DNA from 3 places in the Salmonella sp. GDC200615 genome. Region 1 is predicted to be linked to each of the others. Evidence: predicted binding sites of a transcription regulator. Region 1 holds the regulator's gene; each other region holds the start of a gene.

Region 1 (3,269 bases):
GTCTGGTTTTTAAAAGAAGGGCGTTCTGTTATCAAAAAAATGCAGATCACTCGCCAACAGTGTCAGCAAATTGCTAATGGTTGGCGTGGGCAGTTAGCTATTGCGGTGGACAATATCGTCAGACCAGAACGTACCCGGCAGATGATCGTCGATTTCTATCGCCATTTTGACGATGTGGAACTGCTGGTTTTTCAGGAGGTGTTTAACGGCGTCTGGGACGCGCTCTCCGACGGGCGTGTCGAACTGGCGATTGGGGCGACGCAGGCGATTCCGGTAGGGGGGCGTTACGCTTTTCGGGATATGGGGACCCTGAGCTGGAGCTGCGTAGTGGCAAGCGATCACCCGCTGGCGTCGATGCCTGGGCCGTTAAGCGATGATACCCTGCGCAACTGGCCGTCGCTGGTCAGGGAAGACACTTCGCGAACCTTACCGAAACGGATTACCTGGCTGCTGGATAACCAAAAAAGGGTCGTCGTACCGGACTGGGAGTCATCGGCAACCTGCCTGTCGGCAGGACTATGCGTGGGAATGGTGCCGACGCATTTTGCCCGACAGTGGATAGACAGCGGAAAATGGGTGGCGCTGACGTTAGAGAATCCGTTTCCCGATGCGGCCTGTTGCGTGACGTGGCAGCAAAACGAAGCCTCGCCCGCGCTGGCATGGCTGCTGGACTATTTGGGCGATAGCGAAACGTTGAATCGGGAGTGGCTGCGGGAGCCAGAAGAGGCTCCCGACAGCGGGGATTAACGCCGATAGTCGCGGAACGGGCCGTCAGCGACCGAGCGACGCTCAACCAGGCGTGGATGAACTTCAATAGACTGTGACTCTTCGCGCTTATTGACGATGCGATCCAATAGCATATTAAATGCGGTTTCGCCTAAAGAGTCTTTGGGCTGGTGAATCGTCGTCAGCGCCGGGGTAAAGTAACGGGCGTTACGCACATTGTCATAACCGATCACCGAAACGTCCTGCGGTACGCGAAGCCCCATTTCGTCAGCCGCGCAAAGCGCGCCCATCGCCATAATATCGCCGCCGCAGAAAACGGCGGTAGGGCGATGTGACTGCGATAAAATTTGCTGCATCGCGTGGTAACCGGATTCCGGCTCGAAGTCGCCCTGAACAATCCAGTTGTCCGGCACGTTGATCAGCGCCTCCTCCATGGCTTTCATAAAGCCTGCCAGCCGGCCCGCGCCGGTGTTGCGCTCCAGCGGGCCGGGAATAACGCCGATATCCCGGTGGCCGCGCTCAACCAGATAACGACCCGCCATATAGCCGCCTGCAAAGGCGTTATCAATCACCGTGTCGGTAAAATCGGCCTTCGCTTCACCCCAGTCCATCACCACCATCGGAATATGGCGATACTCTTCCAGCATGGAAAGCAGAGGTTCTGGATACTCAGAACACATCACCAGCAGGCCATCCACGCGCTTTTGCGCCATCATGGACAGGTAGGCGCGCTGTTTTTCCAGGTTATTCCAGGCGTTGCCTAAAATCAGCGTATAGCCTTTCTGGAAACAGTTTTTTTCAACCGCCTCGATAATTTCGGCAAAATAGGCCGCTTCGCTGCTGGTCGCCAGTAAGCCTATCGACTTGGTATGGTTAACCTTCAGGCTACGCGCGACGGCGCTGGGAGAGTAGTGCAGCTCTTTAATTGCCGCCCAGACCGCGTTACGCGTTTCTTCAGCGACAAAACGCGTTTTGTTGATTACGTGTGATACAGTTGTAGTGGAAACGTTTGCTCGTTTCGCTACATCTTTAATTGTTGCCATTACATTTCACTCCAGACCCTCGCTAAGCTCCTGAGAAACGCCAGGTAAACGTTTGCCTACACACACCCTAATCGCAACATCAGGGTTGCGGCACGCCGGAAAAACGACACGGAACGTCAGGAAGGGGTCAATGGCCGTTACGCTAATTCAGTAAGCCTGGAATTTTGTCTGATCTTGAGGAAAAGGGGAAGCGTTAAAAACAGTTATCAATATAAAACATGAGAGATTTTTGTGCGGGAATGTGCAAAAATGCGCTATATCACTTTTTGTGTGGGAATAAAAAGGAGAAAACTTGATGAGTACCGACCTGAAATTTTCGTTGATTACTACGCTGATTGTTCTGGGCGTGATTGTCGCAGGTGGATTAACGGCCGCTCTGCACTGATTTCCTCTCTTCTGAGGGTGGGCGTCTCCTCTATTCTATCCCTCTCTAAAACGCAGAAGGCGTACCTTCTGCGTACTCAGACTTATGCGGCGAGATTTTTCGCAACAAATTCCCAGTTAACCAGCGCCCAGAAATGCTCCAGATAGTTTGGACGGGCGTTGCGGTAGTCGATGTAATACGCGTGTTCCCACACATCAACCGTCAGCAACGGCGTTGCATCCGTAGTCAGCGGCGTACCGGCATTTGAGGTAGAAACGATAGCCAGTTTGCCATCAGCGCTTTTTACCAGCCATGTCCATCCGGAACCAAAGTTTTTGATAGCGGCATCGGTGAACTGCGCTTTAAATTCCGCGAAGCTGCCAAAAGATGCCGCGATAGCATCAGCCAGTTTCCCGGTCGGTTCGCCGCCAGCGTTTGGCGCCAGGCAGTTCCAGTAGAAGGTGTGGTTCCACACCTGAGCGGCGTTATTAAAGATGCCGCCTTCGGAAGTGCGCACGATCTCTTCCAGCGATTTGCCTTCAAACGCCGTGCCTTTGATCAAATTGTTAAGATTGGTCACGTAAGTCTGATGATGTTTGCCATAGTGATATTCCAGCGTCTCAGCAGAAATATGCGGCGCCAGAGCATCTTTGGCATACGGTAATGCAGGTAATTCGAACGACATTGCTTCTCTCCTTATTATTAATATTGCGCACGCACAATACCCCTGGTGCGCGTAAGGATAGGGTAGCAAATTGAGCGGTGGCGCAAAAGAAGAAGTTATCCTGTCGTTAAACGACAGGATAAAATATTAGCGAATTGTTTTAGGCGTCATCACCCGGCGGGCGCCGACATAATGACGTTGCCAGTATTCTTCGTTCAGTGAGGTGATCTTAATTTCCTGACCGCTGCGCGGAGACTGGATAAACTTACCGTTGCCGACATAGACGCCAACGTGATCGGCGGTGCCGCGCCCCTGCGTACGGAAGAACACCAGATCGCCGTTTTTCAACTCGCTACGCTCAATGGGCGCCGCGTCACGCAGGTGATACATCTCATTCGCCGTTCGGGGGATACGGATCTTCACTAAATCTTTATAGGCATAATAAACCAGACCGCTGCAATCAAAACCGGTA
Region 2 (3,269 bases), 860 kb from region 1:
TAACTGGTAAGTTAGACAAAACCGGGCGGGTGTTCCCTGCCCGGTTTTGAGGCGAATGACAAACCGGTTGATCGTCAGATTATGGCTACACCTTATCCGACGTGGCGCGTAGGTTGGCTGAGGCGAAGTCGAAACCCAACATCGCGCTGCAAAGGGTGGGGGAGTGTTGGATTACGTGCCCGGCGTGACGGATTTGACTTCACTTTCAAGCCAGCCGTCCTCCAGTCTCGTGGTCATGATATCGCCTGCTTTGACCTGTTTGATCTTTTTCAGCACCTTGCCGTCCGTTGTCGTCGAAACCGTATAGCCGCGCGCCAGCGTGGCTAACGGGCTGACCGCTTCCAGATGCGTGACCGCGTTGCCAAAACGCTCGCGCTGTTCGCTTAACCGTGAGCGGATATTCTCCGTCAGACGATATTCCAGCTGTTGGATGCGCGACTGCGCGCGGTGAATGAGCGGCTGCGGATTTTGCTGGCTCAGGCGTTGACTTACGCGCTGTTGGCGTTGATTGGCCTGCTTAATCCTGGCCTCAAGCGCAAATCCCATCCGTTGGCGTAGACGTTCCAGCGCGGTTTGCTGACGGGCCAGACGCAGTTGCGGATGTTGCTGTTGCAGACGGTGAAAAATCTGCGTGAAACGGCGGCTGCGATTGGCGAGGTAGTAGTCCATCGCCATGCCCAGACGCTGCTGGGCGGACTGGATCTGACGCAACAACTCCTGCTGGTTACGGCTGACAATTTCTGCCGCTGCTGATGGCGTAGGCGCGCGCAGGTCGGCGACAAAATCAGCTATCGTGACGTCCGTTTCGTGACCGACGGCGCTGACCACCGGAATGCGGCTGGCAAAAATCGCCCGCGCCACGCGTTCGTCGTTAAAACTCCACAAATCTTCCAGCGAACCGCCGCCGCGTCCGACGATCAGTACATCACATTCGCCGCGCGCGTTCGCCAGTTCGATAGCACGAACGATCTGCCCCGGCGCGTCGTCGCCCTGGACTGCGGTTGGATAGATAATAACGGGCAGGGATGGGTCACGACGCTTTAGCACGTGGAGAATATCGTGCAGCGCCGCGCCGGTTTTCGAAGTGATCACCCCAACGCAGTGGGCCGGGGAGGGCAACGGCTGTTTATGCTGCTGATCGAACAAGCCTTCGGCCTGCAGTTTGGCTTTTAGCTGCTCATATTTCTGCTGCAACAAGCCTTCGCCCGCGGGCTGCATACTTTCGGCGATGATTTGATAATCGCCGCGCGGCTCGTACAGCGTAATGTTGGCGCGTACCAGCACCTGCTGCCCGTGCTGCGGGCGGAACGTCACCCGGCGATTGCTGTTACGGAACATCGCACAGCGCACCTGAGCGGTATCGTCTTTGAGCGTAAAGTACCAGTGGCCCGACGCAGGCTGCGTGAAATTAGAAATCTCGCCGCTGATCCATACCTGTCCCATCTCCTGTTCTAACAGCAGACGAACCGTCTGGTTAAGGCGGCTTACGGTAAAAATTGAGGAAGTTTGAGAGGATAACATGTGAGCGGGATCAAATTCTAAATCAGCAGGTTATTCAATCGATAGTAACCTGCTCACGGGGGATCGCAAGCACTATTTGCAAAAAAATGTAGATGCAACCGATTACGTTCTGTATAATGCCGCGGCAATATTTATTAACCTCCCAGGTGAGATATTGCCCATGCTACGTATCGCTAAAGAAGCTCTGACGTTTGACGACGTCCTCCTTGTTCCCGCTCACTCCACCGTTTTGCCGAATACTGCCGATCTCAGCACGCAGTTGACGAAAACTATTCGTCTGAATATTCCTATGCTTTCTGCGGCGATGGACACCGTGACGGAAGCGCGCCTGGCAATTGCCCTGGCCCAGGAAGGCGGCATTGGTTTTATCCACAAAAACATGTCTATTGAGCGCCAGGCGGAAGAAGTTCGCCGCGTGAAGAAACACGAGTCCGGCGTAGTGACCGACCCGCAGACCGTCCTGCCAACCACCACGTTGCATGAAGTGAAAGCCCTGACCGAGCGTAACGGTTTTGCGGGCTATCCGGTGGTGACTGAAGATAACGAGCTGGTGGGTATCATCACCGGTCGTGACGTGCGTTTTGTGACTGACCTGAACCAGCCGGTGAGTGTCTACATGACACCGAAAGAGCGTCTGGTGACCGTTCGTGAAGGCGAAGCCCGTGAAGTCGTGCTGGCAAAAATGCACGAAAAACGCGTAGAAAAAGCGCTGGTCGTTGATGATAACTTCCATCTGCTTGGCATGATTACCGTAAAAGATTTCCAGAAAGCGGAACGTAAACCAAACTCCTGTAAAGATGAGCAGGGCCGTTTACGTGTCGGCGCGGCGGTCGGCGCAGGCGCGGGCAACGAAGAGCGCGTTGACGCGCTGGTGGCGGCAGGCGTTGACGTACTGCTGATCGACTCCTCTCACGGTCACTCTGAAGGCGTGTTGCAACGTATCCGTGAGACGCGTGCTAAATATCCTGACCTGCAAATCATCGGCGGCAACGTTGCGACGGGCGCAGGCGCTCGCGCACTGGCGGAAGCCGGTTGCAGCGCGGTGAAAGTGGGTATCGGCCCGGGTTCCATCTGTACGACTCGTATCGTGACTGGTGTGGGCGTTCCGCAGATCACCGCTGTTTCTGACGCGGTGGAAGCGCTGGAAGGCACCGGGATTCCGGTTATCGCTGACGGCGGTATCCGTTTCTCCGGCGACATCGCCAAAGCCATCGCCGCAGGCGCGAGCGCGGTAATGGTGGGTTCTATGCTGGCCGGTACCGAAGAATCCCCGGGCGAAATCGAACTCTACCAGGGCCGTTCTTACAAATCTTATCGCGGTATGGGTTCTCTGGGCGCGATGTCCAAAGGTTCCTCCGACCGTTACTTCCAGAGCGACAACGCCGCCGACAAACTGGTGCCGGAAGGTATCGAAGGCCGCGTAGCCTATAAAGGTCGCCTGAAAGAGATCATTCACCAGCAGATGGGCTGCCTGCGCTCCTGTATGGGGCTGACCGGTTGTGCTACCATCGACGAACTGCGTACTAAAGCGGAGTTTGTGCGTATCAGCGGTGCGGGTATCCAGGAAAGCCACGTTCACGACGTGACCATCACCAAAGAGTCCCCGAACTACCGTCTGGGCTCCTGATTTTCTTCGCCCGACCTTCGCGTCGGGCGATTTATTTAATCTGTTTCACTTGCCTCGGAATAAGCGTCAATGACGGAAAACATTCATAAGCATCGCATCCTCATTCTGGACTTCGGTTCTC
Region 3 (3,269 bases), 720 kb from region 1:
AAAGATTATCTCGATATTGAGCGCGTGATAGGCCATGAGTATTTCCACAACTGGACCGGCAACCGCGTCACCTGCCGCGACTGGTTCCAGTTGAGCCTTAAAGAGGGGCTAACCGTGTTCCGCGATCAGGAGTTTAGCTCTGATTTGGGGTCACGCGCGGTGAACCGCATCAGTAACGTGCGTACCATGCGCGGTTTACAATTCGCGGAAGACGCCAGCCCGATGGCGCATCCTATCCGCCCGGATAAAGTAATCGAAATGAATAACTTCTACACCCTCACCGTTTATGAAAAGGGCGCGGAAGTCATTCGCATGATCCACACGTTGCTGGGTGAGGAAAATTTCCAGAAGGGGATGCAGCTTTATTTTGAGCGCCATGACGGCAGCGCCGCGACGTGTGATGACTTCGTACAGGCGATGGAAGATGCTTCTAATGTCGATTTGTCCCATTTCCGCCGCTGGTACAGTCAGTCCGGCACGCCGATTGTAACGGTAAAAGATGATTATAATCCGGAAACCGAGCAGTACACGTTGACCATCAGCCAGCGCACTCCGGCGACGGCGGATCAGGCGGAGAAGCAGCCGCTGCATATTCCATTCGCCATCGAACTGTACGATAACGAAGGCAACGTCATTCCGTTGCAAAAAGGCGGTCACCCGGTCAACGCCGTGCTGAACGTCACGCAGGCGGAGCAGACATTTACCTTCGATAATGTTTACTTCCAGCCTGTTCCGGCCTTGCTGTGCGAGTTTTCAGCGCCGGTGAAACTGGAATATAAATGGAGCGATCAGCAGTTGACGTTCCTGATGCGCCATGCGCGCAATGATTTCTCCCGTTGGGATGCGGCGCAAAGCCTGCTGGCCACATACATTAAACTGAATGTGGCGCGTCATCAGCAGGGGCAACCGCTATCGCTTCCGGTGCATGTCGCTGATGCGTTCCGTGCAGTACTGTTGGATGAGAAAATCGATCCGGCGTTGGCCGCAGAAATTTTAACGCTGCCTTCGGCCAATGAAATTGCGGAGCTGTTTGAGGTCATTGACCCGATCGCCATTGCGCAAGTTCGTGAAGCGCTAACGCGTACGCTGGCGGCAGAACTGGCGGATGAGTTCCTGGCTATCTATAACGCCAATCATCTGGATGAGTATCGTGTTGATCACGGCGATATCGGTAAGCGCACGCTGCGCAATGCTTGCCTGCGCTTCCTGGCGTTCGGCGAGACGGAGCTGGCTAATACGCTGGTCAGCAAACAGTATCGCGACGCCAATAATATGACCGATGCGCTGGCGGCCCTGTCTGCTGCGGTGGCGGCGCAGTTGCCGTGCCGCGATACGCTGATGCAGGAGTATGACGATAAGTGGCATCAGGACGGCCTGGTGATGGATAAATGGTTTATCCTGCAATCCACAAGCCCGGCGGAAAATGTACTGGAAACCGTACGCGGCCTGCTCAAACACCGTTCTTTCAGTATGAGCAACCCGAACCGCGTCCGTTCATTAATTGGCGCGTTTGCTGGCAGCAACCCGGCGGCGTTCCATGCGCAAGACGGTAGCGGATACCAGTTCCTGGTCGAGATGCTGACCGATCTGAATAGCCGTAACCCGCAGGTAGCATCTCGCCTCATTGAACCGCTGATTCGTCTGAAACGTTACGATGAAAAGCGTCAGGAGAAAATGCGTGCGGCGCTGGAGCAGTTAAAAGGACTGGAGAATCTTTCCGGCGATCTGTACGAGAAGATAACTAAAGCGTTAGCCTGACAGTATCCGTTATAAAGAGGTAAGACATGCCCGGTAAGCGTTAGCGCTGCCGGGCATTTTTTTGCCGGACGATGACGCTCGCTGGCGAAACGTGAAGTGAGAATGAAGGAAAACGATTGCTATTTATTGCCGTAGGTCAATTCCCTTTTGCCTTGTTATCGCCCATAATACGCCCCCGGTTTGCACACCGGGAATCCAGGAGAGTTCATGTACTATCCCTTCGTTCGTAAAGCCCTTTTCCAGCTCGATCCAGAGCGCGCTCATGAATTTACATTTCAACAATTACGCCGCATTACAGGTACGCCGCTGGAAGCGCTGGTGCGCCAGAAAGTACCGACAAAGCCGGTTACCTGCATGGGACTTACCTTTAAAAATCCACTGGGGCTGGCTGCCGGTCTGGATAAAGACGGGGAGTGCATCGACGCGTTAGGCGCGATGGGGTTTGGCTCCCTGGAAATCGGCACCGTGACGCCGCGCCCACAGCCGGGTAACGATAAGCCGCGTCTTTTTCGTCTGGTGGATGCTGAAGGTCTGATCAATCGGATGGGCTTTAATAATCTGGGCGTCGATAACCTGGTCGAGAATGTTAAAAAAGCCCATTTTGATGGTATTCTGGGAATTAACATCGGTAAAAATAAAGATACGCCTGTCGAAAATGGCAAAGATGACTACCTGATTTGTATGGAAAAAGTCTATGCTTATGCGGGTTATATCGCCATTAATATTTCTTCGCCGAATACGCCAGGGCTACGTACGCTCCAGTATGGCGATGCGCTGGACGATCTGTTAACTGCCATTAAAAATAAGCAAAACGATCTTCAGGCGATCCACCATAAATATGTGCCGGTGGCAGTAAAGATCGCGCCGGATCTTTGTGAAGAAGAATTGATCCAGGTTGCCGATAGCCTGCTTCGTCATAATATTGATGGGGTGATTGCGACAAATACCACCCTCGATCGTTCTCTGGTACAAGGAATGAAAAATTGCCAGCAAACGGGGGGATTAAGTGGCCGGCCATTACAATTAAAAAGCACAGAAATTATTCGCCGTTTATCCCAGGAGTTAAAGGGACAATTGCCTATTATCGGCGTCGGCGGCATTGACTCAGTTATCGCCGCGCGCGAGAAGATAGCGGCAGGAGCTACGCTGGTACAAATTTATTCCGGCTTTATTTTTAAAGGCCCGCCATTGATTAAAGAAATCGTAACGCACATCTAAACTTTAGCCTTTATCAGACAACCAGGGCTTTATTTCCGGCGCTGGTTGTTTTATATTTCTCCACTGTTGCTTATTTAGACATTTTAGGCTTTTATTATTGGGGTAATAAACGAAGCGGCAAAAGGACAATGCTGTTACGAGTTGCTTAAAAGCGGGAGAGAGGTAATGCGAATTAAACCTGACGATAACTGGCGCTGGTATTATGATGAAGAGCACGATCGTATGATGCTCGATCTCGCCAATGGTATACTTTTTCGCTCGCGCTTCTCTCGTAAAATGCTTACGCCGGACGC

What was found. The regulator PurR, encoded in region 1, represses purine synthesis genes. The targets are predictions, from matches to a motif close to CANGCAAACGTTTGCNTG.
Region 2: guaB (IMP dehydrogenase) is a predicted target of PurR. The motif match lies at 1,613-1,630, and genes of this name have one in related genera.
Region 3: pyrD (quinone-dependent dihydroorotate dehydrogenase) is a predicted target of PurR. The motif match lies at 1,864-1,881, and genes of this name have one in related genera.

Annotation. Positions count from the first base shown of each region.
Region 1 covers NZ_CP192247.1:2,148,964-2,152,232, forward strand. Annotated here, with positions in the region: gene punR (DNA-binding transcriptional activator PunR) at 1-747, shown strand, start outside; gene purR (HTH-type transcriptional repressor PurR) at 744-1,769, opposite strand; gene ACQ29O_RS10260 (YnhF family membrane protein) at 2,065-2,154, shown strand; gene sodB (superoxide dismutase [Fe]) at 2,237-2,818, opposite strand; gene ACQ29O_RS10270 (C40 family peptidase) at 2,945-3,269, opposite strand, start outside.
Region 2 covers NZ_CP192247.1:1,287,720-1,290,988, forward strand. Annotated here, with positions in the region: gene shdA (fibronectin-binding autotransporter adhesin ShdA) at 1-10, shown strand, start outside; gene xseA (exodeoxyribonuclease VII large subunit) at 172-1,521, opposite strand; gene guaB (IMP dehydrogenase) at 1,682-3,148, shown strand; gene guaA (glutamine-hydrolyzing GMP synthase) at 3,218-3,269, shown strand, end outside.
Region 3 covers NZ_CP192247.1:2,873,430-2,876,698, reverse strand. Annotated here, with positions in the region: gene pepN (aminopeptidase N) at 1-1,758, shown strand, start outside; gene pyrD (quinone-dependent dihydroorotate dehydrogenase) at 1,966-2,976, shown strand; gene zapC (cell division protein ZapC) at 3,142-3,269, shown strand, end outside.